Regions from separate parts of the Streptomyces sp. BR1 genome, predicted to be linked through region 4. Evidence: riboswitches for the same ligand, from Rfam matches in the RefSeq annotation. Region 4 holds a riboswitch; each other region holds the start of a gene.
The links. A riboswitch is a leader RNA that binds a small molecule or an ion and turns the genes downstream of it on or off. The one in region 4 is predicted to bind cyclic di-AMP.
Positions count from the first base shown of each region.

Region 1 (7,579 bases), 1.0 Mb from region 4:
GGCAGACCAGCTTCTCGTCCGCGTCGAGCGAGAGGAACTCCGAAACCGGTGCCCCGCCCGACAGGTTGGGCGCGGCCGCCGTGTCCGGCAGCTGCGGCAGGTCGATCACCGCGAGCCGCAGCAGCCGCCCGGTGGAGGTCACCGCGCCGACATCGCCGCGCTGGGTGGCGGGCACGGCGCAGACGATCACATCGTGCTTGGTGCGCCGCTCGGCGTCGGTGGCGAGCGGCTCCGCGTTCGCCGTACGGGCCAGCAGACCCGTCGAGGAGAGCAGCACCCGGCACGGGTCGTCGGCGACCTCCAGGGCCACCGCCGCGACCGGGGCGCCCGCCGACTCCAGCAGGACGGTCCGCCGCTCGGTGCCGAACTTCTTGGCCACCGCAGCCAGTTCCGTCGAGACCAGCTTGCGCAGCTCGGTGTCGGACTCCAGGATCCCGGTCAGCTCGTCGATCTCGCCGGTGAGGCGGTCGCGCTCGCTCTCCAGCTCGATGCGGTCGAACTTGGTGAGCCGGCGCAGCGGGGTGTCCAGGATGTACTGCGTCTGGATCTCGCTCAGCGAGAAGTGCTCGATCAGGCGTTGCTTGGCCTGCGCAGAGTTGTCACTCGACCGGATGAGACGGATGACCTCGTCGATGTCGAGGAGCGCGACGAGCAGACCCTCGACCAGATGCAGCCGGTCGCGGCGCTTGGTGCGGCGGAACTCGCTGCGCCGGCGCACCACGTCGAAGCGGTGGTCGAGGTAGACCTCAAGGAGCTCCTTGAGCCCCATGGTGAGCGGCTGGCCGTCGACCAGCGCCACATTGTTGATGCCGAAGGACTCCTCCATTGGCGTCAGCTTGTAGAGCTGCTCCAGGACCGCCTCGGGCACGAAGCCGTTCTTGACCTCGATGACCAGGCGCAGACCGTGCGAGCGGTCGGTGAGGTCCTTGACGTCGGCGATGCCCTGGAGCTTCTTCGAGCCGACCAGGTCCTTGATCTTGGAGATCACCTTCTCCGGGCCGACCGTGAACGGCAGTTCGGTGACGACCAGGCCCTTGCGGCGGGCCGTCACGTTCTCCACGGACACCGTCGCGCGGATCTTGAAGGTGCCGCGCCCCGACTCGTACGCGTCCTTGATGCCCGACAGGCCCACGATCCGGCCACCGGTCGGCAGGTCGGGACCGGGCACGAAGCGCATCAGCGCCTCCAGGTCCGCGCCCGGGTGCCGGATCAGATGGCGGGCGGCGGCGATGACCTCGCCCAGGTTGTGCGGCGGCATATTGGTGGCCATGCCGACCGCGATGCCGGTCGCACCGTTGACCAGCAGGTTCGGGAACGCGGCGGGCAGCGCCACCGGCTCCTGCTCCTGGCCGTCGTAGTTCGGCGAGAAATCGACGGTGTCCTCGTCGATCGACTCGGTCATCAGCGAGGTGGCGTCGGCCATCTTGCACTCGGTGTAGCGCATCGCGGCCGGCGGGTCGTCGTTGCCGAGCGAGCCGAAGTTGCCGTGGCCGTCGACCAGCGGCAGGCGCATCGAGAAGGGCTGGGCCATCCGCACCAGCGCGTCGTAGATCGACGCGTCGCCGTGCGGATGCAGCTTGCCCATGACCTCGCCGACCACGCGCGCGCACTTCACATAGCCGCGCTCGGGGCGCAGGCCCATCTCGTTCATCTGGTAGACGATGCGGCGGTGGACCGGCTTCATGCCGTCGCGGGCGTCCGGCAGGGCCCGCGAGTAGATCACCGAGTAGGCGTACTCGAGGAAGGAGCCCTGCATTTCGTCCACGACGTCGATGTCGAGGATCTTCTCCTCGAAATCGTCCGGCGGCGGGGTCTTCGTGCTGCGGCGGGCCATCGCGGCTGCGGCTCCTTCACCAACGAGTTCTTCTCAGCGACCACCAACAAGGTCTGCTCCTGACGCCGACCATTGTGGACCGTCCCACTGACAACGCCGACCGCGACCCGGAACAACGCGGACCGGGACCCGGGAACTTCGCCAGGTGTCGGTGCGCTTGCATACAGTGGCAGGACTTCTTCCTGACTTCTTCACCGCGATCGAAGGGACGTACATGCCCATGGGTCACACGGCCACCGCCCAGGCCGGCTCCGGCGGCCTGACAGCGACCGAGCACCGGCTGGCCAACGGCCTGCGAGTGGTGCTCTCCGAGGACCACCTGACCCCGGTCGCCGCGGTCTGCCTCTGGTACGACGTGGGTTCCCGCCACGAGGTCAAGGGCCGAACGGGCCTTGCTCACCTCTTCGAGCACCTGATGTTCCAGGGCTCCCACCAGGTCCACGGAAACGGTCACTTCGAGCTGGTGCAGGGCGCCGGTGGTTCGCTCAACGGCACCACCAGCTTCGAGCGCACCAACTACTTCGAGACCATGCCCACCCACCAGCTGGAGCTGGCGCTGTGGCTGGAGGCGGACCGGATGGGCTCGCTGCTGGCCGCCCTGGACGAGGAGTCCATGGAGAACCAGCGCGACGTCGTCAAGAACGAGCGCCGCCAGCGCTACGACAACGTGCCGTACGGCACCGCGTTCGAGAAGCTGACCGCGCTGGCCTACCCCGAGGGCCACCCGTACCACCACACGCCGATCGGCTCGATGGCCGACCTGGACGCGGCGACCCTTGAGGACGCGCGGAACTTCTTCCGTACGTACTACGCGCCGAACAACGCGGTCCTCGCGGTCGTCGGCGACATCGACCCGGAGCAGACGCTCGCCTGGATCGAGAAGTACTTCGGCTCCATCCCGACGCACGACGGCAAGCAGCCGCCGCGCGACGGCGCGCTGCCCGGCGTGATCGGCGAGCAGCTGCGCGAGGTCGTCCACGAGGACGTGCCGGCGCGCGCGCTGATGGCCGCCTACCGGCTGCCGCACGACGGCACGCGCGAGTGCGACGCGGCGGACCTGGCGCTCACCGTGCTCGGCGGCGGCGAGTCGTCCCGGCTCCACAACCGCCTGGTGCGCCGCGACCAGAGCGCCGTCGCCGCGGGCTTCGGCCTGCTGCGCCTGGCCGGTGCCCCCTCGCTCGGCTGGCTGGACGTGAAGACGTCCGGCGGCGTCGAGGTCCCGGACATCGAGTCGGCCGTCGACGAGGAGCTGGCCCGGTTCGCCGAAGAGGGCCCCACGGCCGAGGAGATGGAGCGCGCCCAGGCCCAGCTGGAGCGCGAGTGGCTGGACCGGCTCGGTACGGTCGCGGGCCGCGCGGACGAACTCTGCCGGTACGCGGTGCTGTTCGGCGACCCCCAGCTCGCCCTGACCGCCGTCGACCGGGTGCTCGACATCACCGCCGACGAGGTGCGGGACGTCGCCCGGGCCACCCTGCGCCCGGACAACAGGGCGGTGCTGGTCTACGAGCCGACCACCGCCGAAGCAGACGAGGACGAGGCGGCCGACGCCGACGCCAAGGGAGCAGAGCAGTGAGCGAGACCGGCGTGACCATGGAGTTCCACCCGCAGCCGGTGGCGGGCACCGCGCGTCCCTGGGCGTTCCCCGCCCCCGGCCGCACCACCCTGTCCAACGGGCTGACCGTGCTGCGCTGCGACCGCCCGGGCCAGCAGGTGGTGGCCGTCGAGATCTTCCTCGCCGCCCCGCTGGACGCCGAACCGGCCGGTCTGGACGGCGTCGCCACGATCATGGCGCGCGCGTTCTCCGAGGGCACCGACAAGCGCTCCGCCGAGGAGTTCGCCGCCGACCTGGAGCGCTGCGGCGCCACCCTGGACGCGCACGCGGACCACCCGGGCGTGCGGGTCTCCCTGGAGGTGCCGGTCTCCCGGCTCCCCAAGGCGCTCGGTCTGCTCGCCGAGGCCCTGCGCGCGCCCGCGTTCGCCGACGCGGAGGTCGACCGCCTGGTCCGCAACCGCCTCGACGAGATCCCGCACGAGCTGGCCAACCCGGCCCGCCGCGCCGCCCAGCAGCTCTCCAAGGAGCTCTTCCCGGCGACCGCGCGCATGTCGCGCCCGCGCCAGGGCACCGAGGAGACCGTCACGCGGATCGACGCCGCCGCCGTACGGGCCTTCTACGAGGCGTACGTGCGCCCGGCGGCGGCCACCGCGGTCGTCGTCGGCGACTTCGGCGCCACCGACCTGGACGCGGTCCTCGCGGACTCGCTCGGCGCCTGGACCGGCACCGCGGCCCAGGAGCGCCCGATGCCGCCGATCACCGCCGACGACACCGGCCGTGTGGTCATCGTCGACCGGCCCGGCGCCGTCCAGACCCAGCTGCTCATCGGCCGGGTCGGTCCGGACCGCCACGACCGCGTCTGGCCCGCCCAGGTCCTCGGGACGTACTGCCTGGGCGGCACGCTCACCTCCCGCCTGGACCGCGTCCTGCGCGAGGAGAAGGGCTACACGTACGGAGTACGTGCGTACGGTCAGGTCCTGCGCTCCGGCGCCGAGGGCACCGGCGCCGCCATGCTCGCCATCAGCGGCTCGGTCGACACCCCGAACACCGGCCCGGCCCTGGACGACCTGTGGACGGTGCTGCGCAAGCTCGCCGCCGAGGGTCTGACCGACCCCGAGCGCGAGACGGCCGTGCAGAACCTGGTGGGCGTCGCCCCGCTGAAGTACGAGACGGCGGCGGCCGTCGCCGGGACGCTGGCCGACCAGGTCGAGCAGCACCTCCCGGACGACTTCCAGGCGCAGTTGTACGCGCGCCTCGCCGAGACGGGCACCGTGGAGGCGACGGCGGCCGTCGTCAGCGCCTTCCCGGTGGACCGTCTGGTGACCGTCCTCGTCGGTGACGCGGCGCAGATCGCGGAGCCGGTCAAGGCCCTCGGGATCGGTGAAGTCACCGTCGTAGCGGGCTGATTGGGAGCCGCGTCGCGCGCGTGGCGTCCCGTACGGGAAGGACCCCGGTGGCAGGTGTGCCGCCGGGGTCCTCCTATATGTCCCATTTAGTGGGGAGGTTGCCTGTCTGTCATGTGGCGTGCGCTACAAAAACAGGCGTCTGTTTGGCGATTGAAAGATCAGCCGTCTAGCGTCGGTCGGGCTGTCCGTCACCACCCGTCGCAGCCGCGGCACCGGACAGCGATCGCCGAGTCCCCAACTGGCGCGAGCCAGGGGAGCCGGGGACCCACTCAGTCCCTGGGGTGAATCGGACGCCTCCGCCCGCGGAGGGGCCCGTAGGAGACCTTCCAGCTCCGAACCCGTCAGCTAACCCGGTAGGCGAGATGGAAGGAAAGGACACCGCCTCTCCATGGCGTTCACCCGTGCCACCGGGAAACATCGTCGTCCGAGCGCCATGTCGCGCAAGAGCGCGAACATAGCCGGCATCGCCACCCTGGCCACCGCCGGAGTCGTGGGCACCCTCGCCTCGCCGGCCCTCGCCGCCGAGAACGCCGCGTCCACCTCGGCCTCCGTCGAGGACACCGGCATCACGCAGGCCATCGTCATCGGCGACACGCTCGCCGACCGCATCGGCGCCCAGGCCGCGGCCCAGCAGCACGCCGCCGACAAGGCCCGCGCCGCCGCCGAGGCCAAGCGCAAGGCCGAGGCCCGGGCCAAGGAAGAGCGCGCCGCCAAGGAGCGGGCCGCCCGCGAGGCCGAGCGCAAGCGCCTCAACACCTTCGTGGCGCCGATATCCAACTCGTACGTCTCCACCGGCTACAAGACTGGCGGCTCGCTGTGGTCCTCCGGGAGCCACACCGGCATCGACTTCCACGCGGAGAGCGGCACCGTGGTGCACGCCGTGGGGCTCGGCACCGTGGTCGAGGCGGGCTGGGGCGGGGCGTACGGCAACAACATCGTGATCAAGATGAACGACGGCACGTACACGCAGTACGGCCACCTGTCGTCCATCGGCGTCTCCGTCGGCCAGTCGGTCGAGCCGGGCCAGCAGATAGGCCTCTCCGGCGACACCGGCAACACCACCGGCCCGCACCTCCACTTCGAGGCCCGCACGGCCCCCACCTACGGCTCGGACATCGACCCGGTCGCCTACCTGCGCGCGCACGGCGTCGACGTCTGACGCACGGGCGTACCGTCCTTCCGCGAAGCCCCGGCACCTTGTGCCGGGGCTTCGTCGCGTTGGCCAAAAGATATCGCTGGAATAGGCCATGTCACCGGGAATTAACAGCCGCTGGAATAGAGTCGCCGAACAGGCGTCGATCGACCGCGTTTCGCGGGGATTAAGGCGGAGGTTCGGTCATGCGCATTCCGGCGCAATCGGTATGCACGGCGATCCGTGACGACATCGTCGCGGGACTCTTCGAGCGCGGCGGCCGGCTCACCGAGGAAGTGCTCGCCCGGCGTTACGGAGTCTCGCGCGTCCCGGTCCGCGAGGCGCTGCGCACCCTGGAGTCCGAGGGCTTCGTGACCACCCGCCGGCACGCCGGGGCCTGTGTCGCCGAGCCCACCGAGCAGGAGGCGGCCGACCTGCTCGAAATGCGCGTACTGCTCGAACCGCTGGCCGCCGCGCGGGCGGCGACGCGGCACACCGAGGCCCATCTGAAGGTGCTGCGCGGCCTGGTCAGGCTGGGTCAGGAGCGCATCCGGCGGGCCCAGGGCGAGGACCTGCGCTCGCTGGGCGTCTGGTTCCACGAGACGCTCGCCCAGGCCTCCGGCAGCCCCGGCCTGATCGCGCTGCTCACCCAGCTGCGCCACAAGATCGCCTGGATTTACGTGGTGGAGCACCCCGCGCTGCCGGGTGAGTCCTGGGCGGAGCACGGGGCGATCGTGGACGCGGTGGCGCGGGGCGACGCCGAGCGGGCCAGATCGCTGGCGACCCTCCATGCCGAGCGCGCCTTTTCCGCCTATCGGCTGCGCCGCCCGGCGGACGTGAGAAGTTCGCAACATGCCGTAAACATCGCGGGCGTACGTGCTTAACAAAGCCGCCGTATACAAAGAGAAGTAATTCGAGGGGCCGGTTTTCCGCTGCCCGGAATCAGCAGGCGTGTATGTGAAGCCGCGTAAAAGAAAGCGAGCCGTGGATCCCGAATTCGGGATCCACGGCTCGCTTCGTGAAGCGTGGGGCTCGGCCGACCGGGGTGCGGTCAGACGGTCTCCGGGAGCTCCTCAAGGCCCTCGGCGACGAGCTTCGCCAGACGGTCCAGGGCCGCGTCGGAGCCCTCCGCCTCGGAAGCCAGCACGATCTCCTCGCCGCCCTGCGCGCCCAGGCCGAGCACCGCGAGCATGGAGGCGGCGTTGACCGGGTTGCCGTCGGCCTTGGCGATCGTCACGGGGACGCCGGAGGCCGTGGCGGCGCGGACGAAGATGGAAGCGGGGCGGGCGTGCAGGCCCTCGGCCCAGCCGACATTGACGCGGCGCTCAGCCATGGTGATGCCCTTCGAAATCTCTGACGGTTGTCTAGACCATTCTCTCATGTCCTGCGGAGTGCTCATAACGGCCTCGGACCCCGGCCCTGAGGCCGTTCGGCCCTGCGCTCCTCTCCCTGTCCTGTCCCTGTCCGGGCGCCCTGCTCCGGCTCCCTACCTTGGCCCGCCCCAACCGGCGCCGCGACCCGTAGGCTGCCCGTATGCAGGCTCCGCAGGAGAAGACGCAGGACCCCGCGTACCCGGCCCACTGGGAGGCCGACGTCGTGCTGCGCGACGGGGGTACGGCCCGGATCAGGCCCATCACGACCGCCGACGCCGAGCG
Region 1 covers NZ_CM126252.1:1,585,284-1,592,862, reverse strand. The annotation lists gene ACT1U9_RS06525 (DNA gyrase/topoisomerase IV subunit A) at 1-1,834, opposite strand, end outside; gene ACT1U9_RS06520 (M16 family metallopeptidase) at 2,049-3,407, shown strand; gene ACT1U9_RS06515 (M16 family metallopeptidase) at 3,425-4,792, shown strand; cyclic di-AMP (ydaO/yuaA leader) riboswitch at 5,007-5,167, shown strand; gene ACT1U9_RS06510 (M23 family metallopeptidase) at 5,181-5,951, shown strand; gene ACT1U9_RS06505 (GntR family transcriptional regulator) at 6,131-6,808, shown strand; gene ACT1U9_RS06500 (HPr family phosphocarrier protein) at 6,976-7,257, opposite strand; gene ACT1U9_RS06495 (bifunctional acetate--CoA ligase family protein/GNAT family N-acetyltransferase) at 7,458-7,579, shown strand, end outside.
Region 1: linked by a shared signal. The riboswitch ahead of ACT1U9_RS06510 (M23 family metallopeptidase) and the one ahead of ACT1U9_RS02560 (M23 family metallopeptidase) in region 4 are both predicted to bind cyclic di-AMP.

Region 2 (7,579 bases), 420 kb from region 4:
GGAAGCTGGGTTTCGCCTTCGGGCTCGCCGCGGTGACGACCGGTGTGCTCGGCGCCATGCTGACCTGGTACTGGCGCGCGGCCCACCCGTTCATCTCCGCCGACTGGTACACCGGTCCGGTGCTGACCACCACCGGCCCCATGCTGGTCGCGACGGCGTTCTTCACCATGGCGCTCGGCCTCGCCGTCGGAGCCCTGGTGCGCCGGGTGGTGACCGCGATGACCCTGACGTTCTTCGGCTCGTACGCCTTCGCGGTCCTCTTCGACTACGTCAAGCCCCACCTCGCCACCCCGCGCCGGATCGCGTTCCCGCTCCACGCCGACCCGCCGGTGCCCACCGACGTGGCCCAGATCGACCAGTGGGTCGGCACCGCGTCCGGCAAGCTCTACGGGTACGGCACCTGTGTCAACGCGGACGCGGACACCTGCCGCGCCCAGAAGGGCATCGTCAACTCCGTCTGGGAGTACTTCGGTTACGACCAGATGGCGACCCTGCAGTGGACCGCGGCCGCCGTCCTGTTGATGGCGAGCGCGGTGCTCGTCGCCCTCGTCCTGTGGCGGACCCGCCGCCGGGCGCTCTGAGGACGCGGCACCGTGGTCGTCTTCCGCATCGAACGCCGCAGCGGCCTGCCCGCGTATCTGCAGATCGTGCATCAGGTGGAGCAGGCGCTGCGCATGGGGGCACTGACCGAGGGCGACAAGCTGCCCACCGCGGCGCAGGTCGCCGCCACCACGAAGGTCAACCCCAACACCACCCTCAAGGCCTACCGGGAGCTGGAGCGCTCCGGCCTGGTCGAAGTGCGTCAGGGCGCGGGCACGTTCATCACCCGCTCCCTGGCCACCCCGCAGACCGCGCCGGAGTCACCGCTGCGGGCCGGGCTCGGGGAGTGGATGCGCCAGGCCAAGGAGCAGGGGCTGACCGAGCACGAGGTCACGACGTTGTTCGACGCCCTGCTCGGCGAGACCTACCCGACGGCCCCGCCGACGCACACCCCCACCCCCTGAGCGGCCCCCGGCGTTCGGCGTGACGCTCACAGCGCTACGCCGAGCGCCGGACCCGGGCCGCCTTGCGCGCCTCGGCGAGCTGCTGGGCCTCGGTGGTACGGCGCGAGCCGCCCGAGCGGCCCGGCGTGGTGCCCATGCCCCGGAACGGGGCGCCGCCGCGCTTGGGGCGATCAGTGAGAGGCGCCGCGCCCCCGATGGGGACACCCGAAGGCTTCTTGGCGCCGGTGATACGGCTCAGCTCGGCCTCGCCCGAGCGGACCTGGGTGACCTGCGGCCGGATACCGGCGTCGGACATCAGGCGGCTCATCTCCCGGCGCTGGTTGGGCAGCACCAGCGTCACCACGCTGCCGGACTCACCGGCGCGGGCGGTACGGCCGCCGCGGTGCAGATAGTCCTTGTGGTCGGTCGGCGGATCCACGTTGACGACCAGGTCGAGGTTGTCCACGTGGATGCCCCGGGCCGCGACATTGGTCGCCACCAGTGTGGTGACGTGCCCGTCCTTGAACTGGGCCAGGGTGCGCGTGCGCTGCGGCTGGGACTTCCCGCCGTGCAGCGCGGCCGCCCGTACACCGCTGCTCATCAGATGCTTGGTGAACTGGTCGACGGCGTGCTTGGTGTCCAGGAACATGATCACCCGGCCCTCGCGGGCGGCGATCTCGGTGGCCGTGGCGTACTTGTCGGCGCTGTGCACCTGGAGCACGTGGTGCTCCATCGTCGTGACGGCCGCGGCCGACGGGTCGACGGAGTGGACCACCGGGTCGTGGAGGTACCTGCGGACCAGCAGGTCCACGTTGCGGTCGAGCGTGGCCGAGAACAGCATCCGCTGACCGTCGGGACGCACCAGGTCGAGCAGCTCGGTGACCTGCGGCATGAAGCCCATGTCGGCCATCTGGTCGGCCTCGTCGAGGACGGTGATGTTCACCCGGTCCAACTTGCAGTCACGGCGCTCGACGAGGTCCTTCAGGCGCCCGGGCGTCGCGACGACGACCTCGGCGCCGGAGCGCAGCGCACCGGCCTGGCGGCCGATCGACATACCGCCGACGACCGTGGCCACGCGCAGCTTCAGGCAGCGGGCGTACGGCGTGAGCGCGTCGGTGACCTGCTGGGCCAGCTCCCGGGTGGGGACGAGGACCAGGGCCAGCGGCTGCTTGGAATCGGCGCGCTTTCCTGCCGTACGGGCGAGGAGCGCCAGGCCGAAGGCGAGGGTCTTGCCGGATCCGGTGCGTCCCCGGCCTAGTACGTCGCGACCGGCGAGCGAGTTCGGCAGCGTGGCGGCCTGGATCGGGAACGGGGTGTCCACGCCGAGGTCGGTGAGCGTCTTCACGAGCTCGGCCGGCATGTCCAGCTCGGCGAACGTCTCGACGGCGGGCAGCGCGGGGGTGAGGGTGTCGGGCGCCGCGAACTCACCCTGCGGGGCGGTCGTACGACGGCCACGGCCACCGGGGGCACCGGAGCGCCCGGAGGCTTGCGGACGGAAGCGCGCGCCCCGGTCGGAACCGGCCGGGCCACCGCCCTTGCGGGCGCCGAAGGAACGGTCATTCGTGCGAGCTGAACGGTTCAAAGGAGAACCTTCCTCGATATGGCACGTATCGAGGAATTCGCGACCGGAACAACGGCCTGGGAATCGCAAGAACGAGCCGAAAGAAAAAACGAATACGAGGCCGGAGCCGGGAACGGAGCCCGGGTCGGCGTCATGTGATCCGTGCAGTGTGCGAGGCGCCGTTCACGGCGCGGCGGGCACGGTCCCGCAGACAGCAACGAGCTGGGGCCCGTACACAAGGTGCGGGCCCCAGCTGCGTCAAATCTGAGCGTCAAACGCGTCAGGCGGGGACGATGTTCTCCGCCTGCGGGCCCTTCTGGCCCTGCGTGACGTCGAAGTTCACCTTCTGGCCTTCCTGGAGCTCACGGAAGCCGGAGGTGGCGATGTTCGAGTAGTGGGCGAACACGTCCGGGCCGCCACCCTCCTGCTCGATGAAGCCGAAGCCCTTTTCCGCGTTGAACCACTTCACGGTGCCAGTAGCCATGTCATATCTCCTTCGGGGCAGTGCCCAGAGGTCCACACTGTGCGGACCCCGGCGTCGCCGTGATGATTGCCCCGTCCGGAAAAGCACCGGAAATACAAAAGTGCCCGACGGAAGAAGACCGTCAAGGCACTTGAAGTTTTTGGGAACCACAACTGCAACTGGATCAACAGTAGCACGGCAGGGTCGCCCCGTACAGCAAATGCTCAATTTTCACCTGGAGCACCATGGAACTTCGCCGCCCATTGCCCAAGTTTTCGAACGGTGACATCACATATTTGCTTACGTAAAGCACACCGCAGGGGGTGCTCGGCGGGCCTGGGCGCCGCTTCGTGCCGGAGCGTGCCCGGTTCGTGCCAGAGTGTGGCCGTGCTCTTCACCGCCGACTTCGCTTCGCCCGCACAGTGGGTCGCGGGCCGCTCCTGGGCGTATCCGGACGGCGGTCCGGTCAACCCCGGCGACGACAAGCTGGACCACCTGGTCGCCGACCCCTCCTACAGCCGCACCGGAACCTTCCGGGCACGGCGCCGCCCCGAGGGGACGTGGAGTACGGGACTGCTGACCACGGAAGGCGGCGACGAGGACTTCATGGTGTGCGCCGGGGACGTACTCGACGCACGCGTACGGCTCCCGCAGGAGCTGGGGGCGTGGCCCGCGATCTGGACCTGGCGGGACGGCGGCCAGGAGATCGACGTGTTCGAGTACCACCCGGACAACCCGGATCTGCTGGAGCTGTCCAACCACGTCAGAGGCGCGCACCACTACCACCGCGACCCGGCCGTCCGCCCCGGCGGCCTCGTCGACCTACGGGTGGAGTTCGGCGCGGGGTCGGTCACCTGGTGGGTGAACGGTGCGGCTGTCTTCTCCGATCAGCGCGGAGTGGGCCGGCACTGGCGGGCCCACCTCATCGTCAACCTGTCGGTCTGCGCGGGCCGTTACCACCCACCGCCACAACCCGGCGTATCGGAGATGTCGTTCGAGGTGCCGATGCTGCGGGTGCATCGCGAACAGTGACAACTCGCCGTGATGTCACGGCACTTCGCCGAAGCGGACCGGGCCGACCGCTGCGCCCCCTCCCCGTCAGGCGAGCGCGAGGAAGAGGCGTTCGAGTTCGGCCTCGGTCATCGGCGGGGTCTCGCCGTCCGCCGCCGCCATGCACTGGCGCATACCGCTGGCCACGATCTTGAATCCCGCGCGGTCGAGCGCGCGGGACACGGCGGCGAGCTGCGTGACGACGTCCTTGCAGTCGCGCCCGGCCTCGATCATGGCGATGACACCGGCGAGCTGCCCCTGGGCACGGCGCAGCCGGTTCAGTACGGCGGTGGTGGCTTCCTCGTCGACGGTCCTGGCCATGGGCGGTCCTTCCTCGCTGCGCATCCGTGCCAGCGTACCCCGGGGGGTATCGCCCCGACGAAGTGGCGAGGAAGGTGACCTGTTGCCCGGGGTCCGGTCAGTAGGCGCCGTTCACGTTGTCGATCGACCCGTAGTGGCTCGCCGCGTAGTTGCACGCGGCGGTGATGTTGGCGACGGGGTCGTAGCTGTCCGTCGACGTGCCGGGCACGTGGTAAGCCTGGAAGGTGGGGTCGATGACCTGGAGGAGGCCCTTGGACGGGATTCCGGCGGCGGCGTTGGAGTCCCAGTTGTTGATGGCCAGCGGGTTGCCCGACGACTCGCGCATGACGTTGCGGTAGATACCGTCGTAGCTGCCGGGGATACCGTGCTGGGCCATGATGTCCAGCGACTGCCGGATCCACCCGTCGAGGTTGTTCGCGTACGACGTCGTCTTCGCGACGGCGGCGGTGGCCTGGGTGAGGGTGGTCGAGCGCGCGGAGCGGTCGGCGCGGGTGGTGGTGGCCGCGCGGTCGGCGGTGGCCGAGGTCTGGGCCTGCTTGCCGATCGTGAGCGTGAGGCCGGGGTGGATCATGGTCGGGTCGCCGCCGATGGCCTGGCGGTTGTCCTGGTAGAGCGCCTTCCAGCCGCCGCTCACATCGAGGTCGTGGGCGATCTTGGCGAGCGAGTCACCGGCGACGACCGAGTAGCTGGTGGGGGCGCTCTTCGCCACGGCCTTCACCACGGCCGGCTTGGCGGCCGCGAGGACCGACGCCTTCATCGTGGGGGCGGAGTACGTCACGGCGGGTGCGGCACCGGCGGTGGTCGCACCCATCACGGGGATGACGAGCGCGGCGCCCCCCGTACCGGCGGCGGCGAGGCCACGGGTAAGGGAGTTGGACTTGGGTCGGCGGTGCTTACCCTTTGCGGCCATGGCGAATTCCTCTCCTTCGCCTGCGAGGTGAGCTGTCGGGTTCGGGCAGGAGATGCCCGGCCGCGGCGCACGCGGCTTGACCCCGAGCCGTTCCGGAAACCGGACCGGCGGCCTACTTGGGTCCCCCGCTCCTGCCATTCGTGTGTGGGAGGTATCCGGACGGCGGCAGGATTCGGCGGTCCATCCGGATTTAGCCGTGACCGTAAGCGAATAGGTCCGGGAGAAACAAGGACCGAATTCACCGCGCCATATCAGATAAAGATCCACTGCAAGACAGGCGCCCCGCACGCGCCCGACCGGAATCCTCAACTCGCCTTCGCCGCAAAGGGAATTGGTCGGCCGCCGACCTTGGGCCTGCGACCGACCACGTGACCCACTTCACTTTCCCGGGCCGAAAACAACGCCCCGGCAAGCGGCACGTAAATGCCGCCTAATTTACGTATTCACCCGCAGTGGCATCATTAGCGAAATAAGCAAGAAAGTGACCCTGAAGGATCATTTCGGACATTACGCAGCCATGCGCGCGGCTACAGCGGGCGCCGGGCCTTCAGCAGCCAGGACGGCAGGTCGATCCGGGTGGTGACCTCGGCGCCCAGCTCGGAGGCCATCTCCGTGACGGCGATCTGCCCGACGATGGTGCCTTCCTCGATCGACAGCACGTCCCAGCCCGCCGCCGTGAACTCGCCGTGCAGCTCGTCCTTGGTGGCCCGGTGCGGGCCGATGCCCTTGACGACCTCGACGAAGTCGGGGACGCGCTCGGAGAACGTGAGGATGTGCGCGACGCCGCCCGGCCGCGCCATCCGGTACAGCTCACGGATGTAGCGCCCGCGCTCCGGCTCCTCCAGCGCGTGCAGCAGGGCGCAGTCCAGCATGGTGTCGAACTCGGCGTCGTAACCCTCCACGGCCGACAGGTCCGCCACGCCGAACTCGACGTCCACGCCCTGGTCGGCCGCCTTGCGGCGGCCCGACTCGACGGCCGTCGGCGAGAAGTCGAGCGCCACCACGTCAAGGTCCTGACGTGCCAGGTAGAGGGCCAGGCTGCCGGTCCCGCACCCCGCGTCGAGAACCCGCCCCTTGACATCCCCGGCCTCGACGATGCGGACGAACTCGGGCTGCGGCTCGCCGATGTCCCACGGCGGCAGCGCGAACGCGCCCTCGCCCCGGTACACGGCCTCGAAGCTCTCTGCGGCAGTGATGGTCATCAAGTGCGCCTTTCGTCATCGTCATCGCACAGGCCCCCGTGGCCGACCTCGGCCCAGGCCCCGCTCAAGCACGTCCCAAGTGCCTCGGGCTAGTGGCCCGTTGATCGACAACATATGACACGGGCAATGGCGACAGGACTCCTTACTGTGCAACCGCGGAATCCGGCGGTGAGACCGTCCAGCGTGGTCACAGCACCGCCACTCGGTCACATCCCGCGCGCTCCGTCGATCCGCTCGCGCAGCAGATCGGCGTGGCCGTTGTGCCGGGCGTACTCCTCGATCATGTGGATGACGACCCAGCGCAGCGACACCGGGCCGCGCCAGGCGTCCTCGCCCGCGACGTCGAGATCGGGCGCCTCGGCGACGAACTTCTCCGCGAACGCCACCTCGGCCCGCCACGCCTCCCACGCCTCCGCGACGACGGCCGGGTCGGCCACCGCGTCGTCGAAGTCCCCGTCGGGGTTCGCCGCCGAGGAGAAGCGGAGCGGCGCGTCCTGCCCTGCCAGGACCTGCCGGAACCACCGGCGTTCGACATCGGCGAGATGGCGTACGAGCCCCAGCAGCGACAGCGTGGAGGGAGCCACCGAACGCCGGGACAATTCCGCTTCCAGACCGGCGCACTTCAGCTCCAGCGTCGTGCGCTGAGCTGCCAGGAAGTCGACCAGCATGGTCCGCTCGTCGACGGTGGCACTGCTGCTGAACCGGCTGTCCCGCTCGGCGTCGATGAACAACTGGGCTCTTCTGCTGCGTGGGCTCGTCATGGCCCCATGATCGACCGCATGAAGTCCGTGATCAATACGCTCAAGTCGCAGAACGTGAGCCTCATCGAACTCGACACCATTTTGTCGAACTGGCTCACCGCCCAGGAATTCGCCCAGCGCATGGGCAAAGTGAAAAAGCACGCGGCCGCCGCGCAATTCGCGACGACGGCCACGGCGATAGAACGTCTGCGCACGCCCGTGACGCTATGAGCGTGAACTCACGTCATTTCAACGGTGGGTCGCGCCACTGCGCAACGGCAGCACCCGCGTGTGCTCCTGGCGTACGGCCGCCAGGTCGCGCGGGTCCAGGCCGAGCAGGGCCAGGATG
Region 2 covers NZ_CM126252.1:129,458-137,036, forward strand. The annotation lists gene ACT1U9_RS00560 (ABC transporter permease) at 1-581, shown strand, start outside; gene ACT1U9_RS00565 (GntR family transcriptional regulator) at 594-1,004, shown strand; gene ACT1U9_RS00570 (DEAD/DEAH box helicase) at 1,039-2,565, opposite strand; gene ACT1U9_RS00575 (cold-shock protein) at 2,825-3,028, opposite strand; gene ACT1U9_RS00580 (beta-glucanase) at 3,395-4,039, shown strand; gene ACT1U9_RS00585 (metal-sensitive transcriptional regulator) at 4,106-4,402, opposite strand; gene ACT1U9_RS00590 (transglycosylase SLT domain-containing protein) at 4,476-5,288, opposite strand; cyclic di-AMP (ydaO/yuaA leader) riboswitch at 5,293-5,476, opposite strand; gene ACT1U9_RS00595 (class I SAM-dependent methyltransferase) at 5,816-6,490, opposite strand; gene ACT1U9_RS00600 (DinB family protein) at 6,697-7,251, opposite strand; gene ACT1U9_RS00605 (hypothetical protein) at 7,258-7,461, shown strand; gene ACT1U9_RS00610 (alkaline phosphatase family protein) at 7,480-7,579, opposite strand, start outside.
Region 2: linked by a shared signal. The riboswitch ahead of ACT1U9_RS00590 (transglycosylase SLT domain-containing protein) and the one ahead of ACT1U9_RS02560 (M23 family metallopeptidase) in region 4 are both predicted to bind cyclic di-AMP.

Region 3 (7,579 bases), 2.8 Mb from region 4:
TAGCCACCGCGACCGCCGACCCGTCCTCCGCCGACCACCTGGGCGCGACCGTCATCGCACCCATCGTGGAGGAGAGCGCCAAAGCGGCCGCCGTGCTGCTGCTCTTCCTGTTCCGAAGACGGGATTTCAAGGGGATAGTCGACGGCGTCGTCTTCGCGGGCTTCACCGCGACCGGCTTCGCCTTCACCGAGAACATCCTCTATCTGGGCAACGCCTTCGGCGAGGACCAGGCCAGCCACACCGCCGGGCTCGCCTCGACGACGGCCGCGACCTTCTTCGTACGGATCGTGATGTCGCCGTTCGCGCATCCGCTGTTCACGGTGTGCACGGGCATAGGCTTCGGCGCCGCGGCCCTCGCCTCGGCCCGCTGCCGCTGGCGCCGGATCGGGCTGCCGGTGCTCGGTCTGCTGATGGCGATGGGCATGCACGCGCTGTGGAACGGCTCGTCGACGTTCGGGACGTACGGCTTCTACCTGGTGTACGCGGCGTTCATGGTCCCCGTGTTCGGGCTGCTCACCTGGCTCGCGATATGGAGCCGCCAGCGCGAGCTGCGCACGGTCGCCGCCGAGCTGCCCGCGTACGCGGCGGCGGGCTGGCTCGGCCCCGCCGAACCGCTGGCGCTCTCCTCGATGCGGGCCCGCTCGATGGCCCGCGACTTCGCGCACCGCACCTACGGCGGCCGCCGGGCGGCGCGCACGGTCGCGGAGTACGAGGCGTTCGCGACGGCCCTGGCGTTCCTGCGCCACCGCGCCCACCAGGGCTCGGCGGGAGCGGACTTCACGGCCCGCGAGCAGGAGCTGCTGCACCATCTGTGGGAGCGCAAGGCCGTCGCCGGTCCCGCGCTGCTGTACGCGGCGGGCGCGGCGGGCCGCATCTGGATCCCGCCCCAGCCGCACCCGTACGGCCCCCGCGCCCCGTACAACCCCCCGGCGTCCTACGCCCCGTACGGCTACGAGACCCCGTACGGCACACAGGCACCGCACGGCCCAGGCCACGCCCCCGCTCCCTCCCCCGAGCAGTCCGCGCCGTACAACCCCTACCTGCGCTGACCCCCGTACAGTTGCTGCGCCTTACGCCGACGCGGTCTTCAGCTCGCTCAGCTCCGCGTCCGTGAGCTCCAAGTCGGCGACCGCGACGAGGGCGGGCAGCTGCTCGACCGTACGGGCCGAGGCGATCGGGGCGACGACGGTCGGCTGGGCGGCGAGCCAGGCGAGCGCGACGGTGGCGTGCGCGACCTCGCGCTCGCGCGCGATCCGGTCGAGCGCGGCCAGCACCTTTATGCCCCGGTCGCTCTCAAGGTACTGGCCCGCCTTGCCGGCCCGCTCGCTGTCGACCGCCACGCCCGGGCGGTACTTGCCGGTGAGGAACCCGGCGGCGAGCGAGAAGTACGGGACGGCGGCCAGGCCCGAGCGGGCGGCGGTGTCCTGGAGGCCGCCCTCGTACGTGTCGCGGGAGACCAGGTTGTAGTGCGGCTGGAGGGCGACGTACTTGGCCAGGCCCTCGCGGTCCGCGAAGTCCAGCGAGTCCTGGAGCCGCGCCGGGGAGATGTTGGAGGCGGCGACCGCGCGGACCTTGCCGTCCCGCACCAGCTGGTCGAGGGCGGTGACGATCTCCTCGACGGGGACGGACTCGTCGTCGAAGTGCGTGTAGTAGAGGTCGATGTAGTCGGTGCCGAGGCGGCGCAGGGACTCCTCGACGGCGGCCTTGATCGTGGTGGGCGCGAGGCCCTTGTACGTGAGGTGGGCGCCGACCTTGGTGGCGACGACGACGTCCTCGCGGTTGCCGCGCGCGGCGAGCCACCGGCCGATGATCCGCTCGGACTCACCGCCCTCGTTGCCCGGGGCCCACTGCGAGTACACGTCGGCCGTGTCCACGAAGTTGCCGCCGGCGGCGGTATACGCGTCGAGCACGGCGAACGACGCCGCCTCGTCGGCGGTCCAGCCGAAGACGTTGCCGCCGAGGGCGAGCGGGAAGACGGAAAGGTCCGAGGCACCGAGCGGGCGCAGAGAGGTCATGAGGGGGCAACGGCGTTGTGGGGCACGGGTATTCCGGATACGCGGCCCGATCCGGAACCCGGACGGGAACCCCGGACCGCACCCGACCCGGGGTGGAGCCCCACCCGACCTACGGGTTGAGCCCCTTCGACTGCAGCCACGCCATCGGGTCGATGCCCGTGCCGTCCGGCGTGTGCACCTCCAGGTGCAGATGCGGGCCCGTGACGTTGCCGGTGGCGCCGACGCGGCCGATCGTGTCGCCCGTGCTGACCTGCTGGCCCGCGCTGACCGCGATCGACGACTGGTGGCAGAACCAGAGCTCGGAGCCGTCGTCCAGCTCGATGACCGTGCGGTAGCCGTACGAGCCGGACCAGCCCGCCGACTTGACCGTGCCGCTGTGGATCGCCTTCAGCGGCGTACCGGTCGGGGCGGCGAAGTCGAGGCCCGTGTGGTGGCCGGAGGCCCACATCGAACCGGCCTCGCCGAACGTCGAGGTGATCGTGTACGAAGCGACCGGCAGCGAGTAGCTCTTGGCGAGCTCGGCGAGGCGTTCCTCCTCGGCCTTCTTCGCGGCGGCCTCCTCGGCGGCCTTCTTCTCGGCCGCCGCCTTCTGCTGCGCCGCGGTCTGCGCGGCCTTCGCCTCGGCCGCGGCCTTGTCGGCCGCTGCCTTCTCGGCACTCGCCTTGGCCTCGGCCTCGGCGTTGTTCTGCTGCTGTTCGGCCTGCTGGAGGATGCGGGCGCGCAGGGCCTCGCCCGCGTCGGTGGCGCCCTGCTCGGCCTCGGCCCTTGAGACGCCCGCCATGGTGAGCGGGGCGCTCGCCACGGCCCGGTCGGCCTTGGCGGTCGGGGACGTATCCGGGGTGTCGTCGCCCGCGATGTCCGATATCAACGTGCCCACGCCCGGCAGGGACTTGACGTCCGGGAGCTTGTCGGCGACCGAGTCGGGCAGGGATATGGAGACCGGCGGCTTGGTCTGCGCGCTGGCCATGCCGCCCGCGCCGACGGCCGCGATGACGCCGACGCCGAGGACGGTGGAGCTGCGGGCGAGCCCGCCGCGCTGCTTGGCGACGCGGTGCCGGCCGCGTACGGCACGCAGGGACTCCTCGGTGGGGTCCCACGGCTCCCACACCTCGGTGTCACTGGGCGGGGCCCCGTACAGGGAGACGGGGGGAACCGGCGGGGTGCCGAGGGCAGGCTCGTTGGACGCCACGGGGGCGCACTCCTTTCCTTCCTTCTCGCCTACCGGGTTAGCTGACGGGTTCGGAGCAGGAAGGTCTCCTACGGGCACCTCAGAGAAGTGCGAAGGTGCCCGATTCACCCCAAGTTGGTGGTTCCCCGGTTCCCTTGCGGGATTCGGCGCGTGCGCACGGTGCCGCCTAGGCGACGGCTGGGACGACCGCGCTGCGTTATCGAACGTTAATAGACACCGGGACCTGTTTCCAAGCTGTTCCCGTTGATCCTTAATGACAGTGCGTCAAATGGCGTGCACTGCGGGGCCGTTCGGCTACGAAGGGTTACGAGGCGGCTCGACCGGGGTCATGGCACCACCGGCATCGTCCGGCGCCGCTCAGGCTGGCGCACCCCCGGGCGGCTCACCGCGAGCAGCGCCATGTCGTCGCTCGCGCCCCCGCCCGTATGTCTGCGCACGTCGTCGACGAGCGCGTCCAGCAGCTCCTCCGGACCCGGGAAGATGCGGCCGCGCAGCCGCTCGTGCGGATCGTAGAAGTCGCCCGGGGCCTCGGCCGCGCGGGCCTCGGAGAGGCCGTCGGTGTAGAGCAGCAGCGTCGCGCCGGGCGGGAACGGGTACGCGTCCGCCCGGTCCGGCCACACCCCGAGCTCCGCCATCCCCAGCGGCAGCGCGGGGTCGGCCGGGGTGAGCGCGTCGAGCCTGCCGTCCGCGTGGAGGAGCAGCGGCTCGGGGTGCCCCCGGTTCACCAGGCGTACGCACTCGCGGCCGGGCGGGATCTCGGCGAGCACGGCGGTGGTGAAGCCCTCGAAGGCGTCAAGGCCGTCGCGCCGGGTGCCCTCGCGGGCGAGCGCCCGCTCCAGCCGCCCGGCCACGTCCTCCAGTGACGGCTCCTGCTCGGCGGCCTCCCGGAACGCCCCGATGACCACGGCCACCGCCTCCACCGCCCCGAGCCCCTTGCCCCGCACGTCCCCGACGACGAGCCGCACCCCGTACGGCGTGTCCTGGACGGCGAAGAGGTCGCCCCCGATGAACGCGCCCGCCTGCGCCGCCTCGTAGCGCGCGGCGACCTGGAGTCCGCCGATACGGCCGGACGGCTTGGGCAGCACCGCGCGCTGGGCGGTCTCCGCGATCACGCGCGCGGAGGCCAGGCGCTCGCCGCTGCGGCGCAGGGTGCGGTTGATGACCAGGGCCAGGATCGCGACGGTGAACACGGTGAACAGCTCGCTGACCGCCTCGGCGGTGCTGGGGATGTCGTGGAAGGCGTCGGTGAGCACCACCGCCCCGACGGCGGCCGCGCCGATGACGGCGGTGCCGACCCGGCCGAAGAACGAGGCGGCGATCAGGGGCGCGGCCGAGTAGAGGGCGGCGGCGGTGAGATCGGGCGGCGTCGAGACGTCGAAGACGACACCGACGACGAGGAGCAGCGCGGGCAGGACGCGGACGAGGCCGAGCCGCCGCAGTCGGGCGGCACCCGCCACCTGGTCGAGGCGCCCGGGCCCCTCGTCCTCTCCTCGCTGCCGCACCTGTCGTCTCCCTGCGCGTCCGCCGGGCTGCCGACATTCCGTGCCCCACCCAGGCTGTCGGGCGGCGTGCGCCACGGCGACCGCACCTCGGCCAACCGGGCTACCGGGTCAGTGGCGGTCGGCCCCGGTCGCGATGAGCCTCGCCCGGCACCGTCGGGGCCCGGCGAGCCCCCGTACGCACGTCCCTCTGGCGTGCCGACGGGTCGCAGGGGGCCCGTGCACGGCCGGGACGCCGCCCTTGGTGTGCCCCGGCGCGGACAGCCAGGGCACGGCGACCGGCGGCAGCGGGAACGAGACGCACATCAGCAGCGCGCACGCGGCGAGGAACAGCGGCACGACGGGCACTCTCCGCCGCGTCGCCGCCCCGATCCGGGCCATCGATTCCAGCAGCCCCGCCGCGTGCTCGCGCATGGTAATGGGGACAGTACTTTACGTAAGTGACGAGTTTCTGTGAAACGCCACAGGGCCCGGCACATATGTGCCGGGCCCTGTGGACTTCAGTAGCGGGGACAGGATTTGAACCTGCGACCTCTGGGTTATGAGCCCAGCGAGCTACCGAGCTGCTCCACCCCGCGTCGGTAAACACAACTGTACGGCATGCGGGGAGGTGCTCCGTACCGGATTGGCGTGAGCCACCCCATCGGGCCGGTTCAGGCCGACCAGTGCCCCCGGGACGCGGCGAGCACGAACCCCGGGCCGAAGCCGATGATCAGGCCGTACTGGCGGTCGGCGGGGGCCTGCGCGAAGGTGCGGGCGAGCACGTCGAGGACGGCCGAGCCGCCGAGGTTCCCGTTGGCGGCCAGGCTCGCCCAGGCGTGCCGCAGGTCGCCGTGGTCGCGGTCGCCGTTGAGCCCGAAGCCGACGGCGGCGTCCTCCAGGACCCGGGGCCCGCCGGGGTGGACGACCGCGAACTCCAGCGCCCGGCCGCTGCCGCCGAGCCACTTGCGTACCGCCGGCAGGCTGTCGTTGAGGGCGGCGGTGGCGGCGGAGGTGGAGTCGAAGTGCAACCCTGCGCCCGACAGGCGCCCCTGGTAGCGGTCGATGCTGTCGGGCAGCACGTACTCGAAGGTGTCCTCGATGACGAAGCTCGGCCCGGCCCAGGCGGGGGTGTCGGAGACGACGACCGCGCCCGAGCCGTCCCCGAAGAGCACCTTGTAGATCATCGACTCGCGGCTGGTGTCCGTGTGGTTGTACGTGGCCGTGGACAGGCACTCCGCGACGACGACGAGGACGTGGGAGCCGGGGTGCGCGGCGATGTCCTGGTGCGCCCGGACCAGACCGTGCGCGCCGCCCGCGCAGCCGACGGTGGCCATCGGGATCCGCCGTACGTCGGGTCGCAGGCCCAGCTCCCGTACGAGCGCGACATCGAGGGACGGCACGGTCCACGAGGTGGTGTGGCTGGTGATGACGCAGTCGATGTCGTCCGGTTCCAGTCCGGCGTGCGCGAGTGCCTCCCGCCCCGCCTGCGCCGCAAGCCGCAGCGCGTCCTCGTACGCGGCCCGGTTCCGCTCCTCGATGGTGGCGTTTCCGGCCACGGTCGGAGCGTGCAGCGGGCGGGTGAAACGGCGGGTCCGGACGGTGGTCGCGCGGGCGATCCGCAGATGCGCCTCAAGCCGCGGCCGGTCGGGGTGGGCCCGCCGTATGTCCGCACAGATCTCATCCGTGGCGACTATGTGCTCCGGCAGGACGACGGAGGGAAGGGCTATGTGTACGGGCACGACGGGGCTCCCCTTCGAGAGGCCAACGGGCGAAATATCAACCTAGTTGAGACGGCTGGATTTCGTTCCTCTGAATTCGAACAGAGCCCAGGTTTCGGGGTCGTGCGGTGGTACGGACGGCGCGTACGGGAAGTTCAGCTCGTCAGGGGCGCGCTGAGCATCGGGTGGCGGCTCACGAGCGAGGCACCCGGTGTGTAGAGCAGCAGCATCACGCGGGCACCGGGCGAGGTGACCGGCTCGGCGACGCAGGTGGTGACCCAGCCGGGCCCGTACAGGCTGTGCCGGATGGGGCGTTCGGACCCGTCCGGGTACGGGATCGCGCTCGCCCCGGTCTCCCGGTACAGCGGCCCGGCCACCGGGTCGGCCTGCACCTCGGCCTCCAGGCGGCGCAGCTGGGCGTCGTTGGGCCGCATCTCCACCCCGTGCTGCAACTGCGGCAGCACCATGGGCGCCCACCGGTACTCCCAGTCGGTCAGCACCTCCTCGCGGGCCTCGGCGTCCAGCGCCATCCAGCGCATGGTGTTGTCCGGCACCTCACGGCGCGGGAAGAGGTCCGCGAACTCCTCGTTGTACGCGAGCAGGTTCCAGGCGGCGTCGGTGATGTAGGCCATCGCCCCCTCGATCTGCTCGACGACCCGCTGCCACACGCCGGGCACCGACATCCCCGAATCCCGGTTCAGCGTGTACGGCGGGTACTCGCGCCGCGTGAGCCGCCACAGGAACGTCCACTCCTGCTCGTTGAGCCGCAATGTTCGCGCCACATTCGTCAGGAACTCGGCGGTGGGATTGAGTTGCCCGTTCTCGAACCGGTTGTACGTGCCCGGTGTGCGCTCCAGAAGGACATCCATCTGCTCCTGGCTCAGCCCGGCAACGCGCCGCCCCGGCCCCGCCTGCCTGGGCGGAAACCCGGCCGACTCCGGATGAATGGCGGCACGCCGCTCCTGGAGAAGCGTCTTCAGGGACATACGGTCACGAGCGGCGAGCGGCAAAGCGGGACCTTCGTTCGGCGGGACGGGTGGGTGGGCCGGGGCGGGCCTTGGGCGGGGAGATCGGACTTTCGCTCAGGAGCTGGGGCCTCCGAGGGCTGAATGTTGATGGCTGGATCATTATCTGCAATTCAGCCCCCTGGAAAGGGGGCGGGGTATCCCTCCACAC
Region 3 covers NZ_CM126252.1:3,331,356-3,338,934, forward strand. The annotation lists gene ACT1U9_RS14330 (PrsW family glutamic-type intramembrane protease) at 1-1,049, shown strand, start outside; gene ACT1U9_RS14335 (aldo/keto reductase) at 1,071-2,015, opposite strand; gene ACT1U9_RS14340 (M23 family metallopeptidase) at 2,125-3,204, opposite strand; cyclic di-AMP (ydaO/yuaA leader) riboswitch at 3,216-3,363, opposite strand; gene ACT1U9_RS14345 (PP2C family protein-serine/threonine phosphatase) at 3,531-4,706, opposite strand; gene ACT1U9_RS14350 (hypothetical protein) at 4,815-5,117, opposite strand; tRNA gene ACT1U9_RS14355 (tRNA-Met) at 5,208-5,281, opposite strand; gene ACT1U9_RS14360 (PhlD) at 5,357-6,424, opposite strand; gene ACT1U9_RS14365 (MmyB family transcriptional regulator) at 6,559-7,389, opposite strand.
Region 3: linked by a shared signal. The riboswitch ahead of ACT1U9_RS14340 (M23 family metallopeptidase) and the one ahead of ACT1U9_RS02560 (M23 family metallopeptidase) in region 4 are both predicted to bind cyclic di-AMP.

Region 4 (7,579 bases):
TCTACCGCTGCCTGGACACCGGGGCCGTACATCGCGGAGCCCTGCTGCTGCACCGGGGGCTCGACACGGGGCTGCGCGGTGATCTGGACGCGGCCGTGTTCCGGCTCCGGCGCTTCCATCCGCTCCCGGCGCACGCCTCCCACTCCGACCGGACCCGGCCATGAACGCCCTTTCCGTATGGGGTGGTTGAGACTGGACGCAAGCCTTGGGGCGGGTCCGGGTGGTCCGGACCGCCCACGTCGCGCCCGGCCAGGGCACCTTGGACGCGCCGCCGAGCCGACTCGTATACGACCGTGGAAAGTGGTCCGAATCTGGCATTTCGCCCCCGTGCCCCGCCGAGTAGCGTCGCTGCCCCCTGCCGCGGTTGGTGAGGAGGCGGACCCATGTCCGATCCCCGGCAGCACGAGAAGTACGAGCAGTACGAAGGTGGCAGCCCGCAGGCCGAGCGGCTGGTGTTCGCGGAGCTCGCCGAGCGGATCGTCCGCGTCCAGCGCGTCAACCAGGACAAGGGGCGGCTGCCGGGCCCCGAGCGGGCGTTCCACGCCAAGGCGTCGCTCGGCGTCGACAACGCCCGGCTGCGGTTCCACCCCGATCTGCCGTTGGGCCTGCGCGAGGGATACGCCCAGCCGGGCGCCGAGTACCGGGCGCTGGTCCGGCTCTCGAACGCCTCCGGCATCCCGCGCCCCGACGCCGTGCCCGATCTGCGGGGCATCGCCGTACGCGTCGTCGTCTCCGACGACGAGCGGCACGATCTGCTGATGACCAACGCGCCGGTCTCGCACGCCGCCAATGCCCGGGAGTTCGTGGACTTCGCCGAGGTGATGGCCGGGGCAGGCAGCACGGCGGCGATCGCCTGGCGGCTGCTCGTACGGCTGCCGCGCGTCGTCGGGCGGCCCACCGCCGCGCGGATGCGGCGCACGCTGAACCAGACGGTCGCCCGCAAGGTCGCCAGTCTCGCCGAGGAGCGGTACTGGAGCCGGGCGCCCATCCTGTGGGGCGACGCCGGTCCGGTCCGCTACCTGCTGAGGCCGGGTCCCTCCGGGCCGCCCGCCGCGCGCCCCGACCGGGCCACGCGGGCCGACCCCGGCTATCTGCGCGCCGAACTCGCCCGGCGGCTGCGGGCGCGGGACGTGGTGTTCGAGCTGTGCCTCCAGCGCTTCGCGGACGAGACCCGTACGCCCGTCGAGGACGCCTCGGTCGAGTGGCCGGAGACCGAGTCGCCGCCGGTGGCGGTCGCCGTGCTCACGATCCCGCGCCAGGACATCGACTCGACCGAGGCCCTGGCCACCGCCCGGCGCGTCGAGCAGTTGTCCTTCACCCCCTGGCGTACAACCGAGACATTCCGACCGCTCGGCAACCTCAACCGGTCGCGCGAGGCCGTGTACGGCGCGAGCAGCGCCCGGCGGCTCGGCCAGGAGTGAACGGCCCGGCCGCGACCGAGACCCATGTGAATCCACCGAGACCCACTGCATGGACCGCCCCGAGGGGGAATCCGATGAACTCGTACCGCACCTCGCTGCCGTGGCGCCTGGTCACCACCGCCGCCGAGTTCCTGGACAGCAGGATCGGCTGGGACAAACTGCCGTTGCCGCTGGGCCTGGGCACCCTGCTCGGGCTGCGCATCCGGCTGCGCCAGGAGAACCTGCACGACACCAACCAGCTGCCGTTCGCCAATGTGCCCGAGCCGACACCGCCCAAGGACCCGTCCAAGGTCAGGGTCAACCGGACCCCGGACGGCAGCTACAACGACCTCGACCAGCCCCGGATGGGCATGGCCGGGACCCGCTTCGGCCGGAACATCCCGCTCGACGACATCGCGCCCGCGACCCCCGCCGACGTGCTGGCCGAGCCGAATCCGCGCAAGGTGAGCCGTGAACTGCTCACGCGCGAGACCTTCGTCCCCGCCGAAACCGTCAACTCGCTGGTCGCCGCCTGGCTCCAGTTCATGATCCGCGACTGGTTCAGCCACGGCACCAGCCCCGAGGACCGGCCCTGGACGGTCGACCTGGTCGACGACGACCCGTGGCCCGAGCGCCCCATGAAGATCATGCGGACCCCGGACGACCCGACCCGCGACCCGCACGCTCCCGCCGGGACGCCCGACACCCGGGTCAATGTCTTCTCGCACTGGTGGGACGCCTCGCAGATCTACGGGAACAGCGAGGACGAGCTGCGCGCCCTGCGCACCGGCGAGAACGGCAAGCTGCACCTGTGGGACGACGAGCGGATGCCGTTCCCTTCCGACCCGGCCAAGGACCCCTCACGTATCCCCGGCTTCTGGCTCGGACTCGCCCTGATGCACGACGTGTTCACCCGCGAGCACAACGCGATCTGCGACCAGCTGCACGCCGCGTACCCGGGCTGGGACGACGAGGAGATCTTCGAGCGGGCCCGGCTCGTCAACGCCGCGCTGATCGCCAAGATCCACACGGTGGAGTGGACCCCCGCCGTCATCAGCCACCCGACCACCGTCACCGCACTGCGCGCCAACTGGTGGGGGCTGGCGGGGGAGCGGGTGCACGACCTGTTCGGGCGGATCAGCAAGTCCGAGGTCATCAGCGGCATCCCGGGCGGCGAGACCGACCACTACGGCGTTCCGTACGCGCTCACCGAGGAGTTCGTCGCCGTCTACCGGATGCACCCGCTGATCCGCGACGACTGGGAGCTGCGGGCCGCCAACGACAACTCCGTACTGCGCGATGCCACGTTCCGGGACATCGCGGGCCCCGAGGCCCTGAAGGTGCTCGGCTCGATCCCCACGATCGACCTGCTCTACAGCTTCGGCACACTCCACCCGGGACTCGTCACGCTGCACAACTTCCCGAAGTTCCTCCAGGAGTACGAGCGTCCCGACGGCCACCTCCAGGACCTCGCTGCCACCGACATCCTGCGCACCCGCGAACTCGGCGTCCCGCGCTACAACGAATTCCGCCGACTGCTCCGCCTCAAGCCCGCCAAGGAATTCAAGGACCTGACGGACAATCCGGTGTGGGCGAAAGAGATCAAGCGGGTGTACGGCGGCGACATCGAGAAGGTCGACCTGGAGGTCGGCATGTTCGCCGAGAAACTCCCGAAGGGCTTCGCCTTCAGCGACACGGCATTCAGGATCTTCATCCTGATGGCCTCGCGCCGACTGAACAGCGACCGGTTCTTCACCGAGTACTACACCCCCGAGGTGTACTCCAAGGCCGGGCTTGAGTGGATCGACGGCAACACCATGATCAGCGTGCTGCTGCGCCACTACCCGGAGCTGCGCACCGCGCTCGCGGGCAAGAAGAACGCGTTCGCGCCGTGGAACATCGCGGGACAGGAGTGAGGCGAGGCATTCGGACGTAAAGATGCACTGATCGGCTCTTTCGTCCGTATTGGGCGCTATACGGAAAACCCTCCATTTCCCCCACGGGAAGGGAGGTTTTTCCGTGAGTCGTCCGTGAGCAGCGTCATACCGGTGACGGTCCGTGGCGGTGGGTCGTGCCGAATCCCCCTGCCGTCGGGGCCTGTTGGGATTCATCGTCGACACAGGGTGACCGCAATTCCCCGATGAATTCCTGTCCGCGAAATCGAATGACGAATGGGTACTTGTCGCGGCCAGCAATGCTCGTTTACGGTCACCGCAATCCGGGTGGACCGCCGAATCCTGCCACCGCTCGGAATCCGCACCCATCCACGTGTGGCAGGAGCGGGGGACCCAGGTAGGCGCCGTCCGGAATTCCGGCACGGCTTGGGGTGAAGCCGACGCACCGCATTGTGGTGCGCCCGGCCGGGCAGCTCCAGCCCGAACCCGACAGCTCACCTCGCAGGCGCCGGAGAGGAATCCGCCATGCCCGCGAAGGGTAAGCACCGCCGCCCCAAGTCCAGCCCGATATCCCGGGGCATGGTCGCCGCCGGCACCGGCGGCGCCGCGCTCGCCATCCCGCTGCTCGGCGCCACCGGCGCGCACGCCGCGGTGAAGAGTGCCGCTCCGGCCGTCGCGCCGCAGCAGGCCGCCCGCGCCGCGTCCGTGTTCGTCGCCGCCCCGGCCGCCTCGCCCCAGGCCGCGCCCACGACGTACAAGGTGCAGTCCGGCGACTGCCTCTCGAAGATCGCCGAGGACCACCGGCTCGACGGCTGGAAGAAGCTGTACCAGGACAACCGCGCGGTGGTCGGCGACGACCCGGCGCTGATCCGGCCCGGGATGAAGCTGACGATCGGGGCGAAGTCCCACGCCACGGCCTCGCACACGTCGACGGCCACCTCGCACGCCTCCAGTGCGGCACCCGCCACCACCACCTCGGCCGCCAAGACGAGCCAGGGCTCCGCCTCCGGCTTCCGCGCGCCGCTGGACAGCGTGAGCATCGGCACCCCGTACCGCATGGCCGGATCCATGTGGTCCAGCGGCTACCACACCGGCGTCGACTTCGAGGCGCAGACCGGCACCACGGTGAAGGCGGTCGGCGCGGGCACGGTCGTCACGGCGGGCTGGGGCGGCGCCTACGGCAACCAGGTCGTCATCCGGCACGCCGACGGCATGTACTCCCAGTACGCCCACCTCTCGCAGATCGTCGTCTCGGCCGGGCAGACCGTGACCGAGGGCCAGGAGATCGGCCTCTCCGGCGCGACCGGCAACGTCACCGGCCCGCATCTGCACTTCGAGATCCGTACGACCCCGGACTACGGCTCGGACGTCGACCCGCTCGCGTATCTGCGCCAGCAGGGCGCCAGCCTCTGACAGTTCAGCGGCTCGAAACGGCGCGGCCCGGTACGTGAAATCGTGCCGGGCCGCGCCTTCTTTGGCGTATTCCCGTTGGGGCCAAACTGACCGGGTGGTCTATATCACCCACCGTCAACCCCTCCTTACGGTCGCGTAGGTCACATCCGTAAGGGAAAGATATGGTCCCGTGGCAGACGATTCGAGATCATTCAACAGCGGTACGTTCGGGTCGTACACGGCGATCGGCGACAGCTTCACGGAAGGCGTCGGCGATCCCGGCCCGGACGGGGTGTTCGTCGGCTGGGCGGACAGGTTCGCCGTGCTACTGGCTGATCAGCGACCGGAGGGGGCCTTTCGCTATGCCAATCTCGCGGTCCGGGGCAGGCTTCTCGACCAGATCGTCGAGGAGCAGGTGCCGCGGGCCAAGGAGCTCGCGCCCGACCTGGTGACCTTCTGCGGGGGCGGGAACGACATCATCCGGCCGGGCACCGACCCGGACGACGTCGCCGAGCGCTTCGAGCGCGCGGTGGCCGACCTGAAGAGCGCGATCCCGACGGTCATGGTGACCACCGGGTTCGACACGCGCGGGGTGCCGGTCTTCAAGCATCTACGGGGCAAGGTCGCCACGTACACCGCGCACGTACGGTCCATCGCGGACCGCTACGACTGCCCGGTGCTCGACCTGTGGTCGCTCAAGTCCGTGCAGGACCGGCGGGCGTGGGACGAGGACCGGCTGCATCTGTCGCCCGAGGGGCACACCCGGGTCGCGCTGCGCGCCGCCCAGGTGCTCGGCCTTGAAGTGCCGGCCGACCCCGACCAGATGTGGCCGCCGCTGCCGCCGCGCGGCACCCTTGAGGTGCGGCGCGACGACATCCACTGGGCGCGCGAGCACCTGGTGCCGTGGATCGGGCGACGGCTGCGGGGCGAGAGCTCGGGCGACCACGTGGAGCCCAAGCGCCCGGACCTGCTGCCGCTCTGACGGCCTATCGAGTCCTTGGTATGTCCTGACGGACCGTCAAGACGGCAGTGTTGGCGCGGTGGTTCAGCCGTGCAGCAGCTTCCGCTCCGTCTCCGGGTCGAGTCCGACCCGGGGGCGGTCCGGCCGCTGCGGCGCCTCGCCGCCGATGGACTCCAGCCACGCCCAGGTGTCCGCGACCGTCTCCTCCACGGGACGGCAGCGCAGCCCGGCGAGCACGGCCTTCCACACGTTCGAGACGTGCATCGTGTCGTGCAGATCGCCCGGCGGGATCCACACCGGCAGGTCGTTCCACGGCGCGACACCGGCGGCCAGGATCGGCTCGGGATCGGTCCAGCGCAGCACCGCCTTGTCGCCGGTGACCCGCGCGCACGCTTCGAGCAGCGCGCCCATGGTGGTGTGGTCCGGCGGGCTGACCAGGTTGTACGGGCCGCAGAGCCCGAAGTCCGCGGCGCTGACGATCCACTCCGCGAGGTCCCGGACGTCGATGAACTGGACCGGCAGATCGCGCGGCCCCGGCGCCAGCACCTCGCCGCCGCGCGCCATGCGGCCCAGCCACCACGGCAGCCGCCCGATGTTCTCCCACGGCCCGAGGATCAGTCCCGCCCGCACGAGCAGCGAGCGCTCCTTGCCGAACTCCTGCTCCACGGCCAGTTCGCCACCGCGCTTGGCCTGCGGATACGCCACCTCGCCCGCGTCCGGCGAGCCGTCGACCAGGGGCGCGGTCTCGTCGGACCCGGCCGGCAGCGGATGCGGGTACACGGACCGGCTGGAGACGTACACATACCGGGCCGCACGCCCCTGGGCCAGCAGCCGTGCCGCGTCCCGGACCGCCGAGGGCGCGCCCGACCAGGTGTCCACGACCACGTCCCACCGGCCGTCGGTCAGTGCGGCGAGCCCGCCCTCGGCGGTCCGGTCGCCGTGCAGCGCGCTCACGCCGTCGGGCGCCTCGTGGCGTCCCCGGTGAAAGACGGTCACCTCGTGCCCGCGCGCCAGCGCGGCCTCGGCGACGGCGCGGCCGACGAACTCCGTACCACCCAGTATCAGCAGTTTCATGGCCGCAACTCTGCCTGCCCGGACCGGCCTTGAGAACCGTTGCATGCTGAGGGCGAAATCCGGACTTGGTCAGGGGCGGTAGAGCTGGCCGGGCTTCGGGGGCGCGGGCGCGAGGAGCTGCGGGACGGTCACGAAGGTGAAGCCGCGCTCCAGAAGCGTGTCGATGATCCCGGGGACGGCGGGCACGGTCCCGTCGTAGATGTCGTGCAGCAGGATGATGCCGTCGCGGTCGGCCTGGTCGAGGATGCGCTTCTGGATCAGGGCCGAGTCGTTCGTGGAGTAGTCCTTGGCGGTCGCGCTCCACAGGATCTGCGAGAGCCCGAGCTCCTTGCTGACCTCGGTGACCGTCTTGTTGGTACGGCCCTGCGGCGGACGCATCAGGACGGGCTTGCGGCCCGTCAGCTTCGCGACCGCCTCCTGGGTGCTGTTGAGCTCGGTGCGTATCTCGTCGGCGCCGAGCTTGTCCAGCCGCTCGTGCGACCAGGTGTGGTTGGCGACCTCGTGCCCCTCGGTGGCGATGCGGCGCACGGTGTCCGGGTACTTCTCGACATGGTTTTTGCCGAGCAGGAAGAAGGTGGCGTGCACCTTCTTCTCCTTGAGCGTGTCGAGCAGTTGGGGCGTGTACTTGCCCGGCCCCGCGTCGAAGGTGAGGGCGATGCACTTGGCCTTGTGGCAGTCGACCCCGGACGCGCCGGAGCTCTGCGCCACGGCCTTGGTGTCCAGTGCGTCGTTACGGGCGGAGCGCGGCGAGACCGCGTTGTCGCCGCAGCCGGTCAGCGTAAGGCCCAGCGACGCGGCCGCGAGCAGCGCGGCCGCCGACCGCCCCCGGGTGCGACGGACCTCTGTACCCCTACCGC
Region 4 covers NZ_CM126252.1:551,423-559,001, reverse strand. The annotation lists gene ACT1U9_RS02575 (alpha-galactosidase) at 1-164, shown strand, start outside; gene ACT1U9_RS02570 (hypothetical protein) at 384-1,421, shown strand; gene ACT1U9_RS02565 (peroxidase family protein) at 1,496-3,316, shown strand; cyclic di-AMP (ydaO/yuaA leader) riboswitch at 3,648-3,816, shown strand; gene ACT1U9_RS02560 (M23 family metallopeptidase) at 3,821-4,708, shown strand; gene ACT1U9_RS02555 (SGNH/GDSL hydrolase family protein) at 4,878-5,669, shown strand; gene ACT1U9_RS02550 (NAD-dependent epimerase/dehydratase family protein) at 5,733-6,722, opposite strand; gene ACT1U9_RS02545 (polysaccharide deacetylase family protein) at 6,792-7,579, opposite strand, start outside.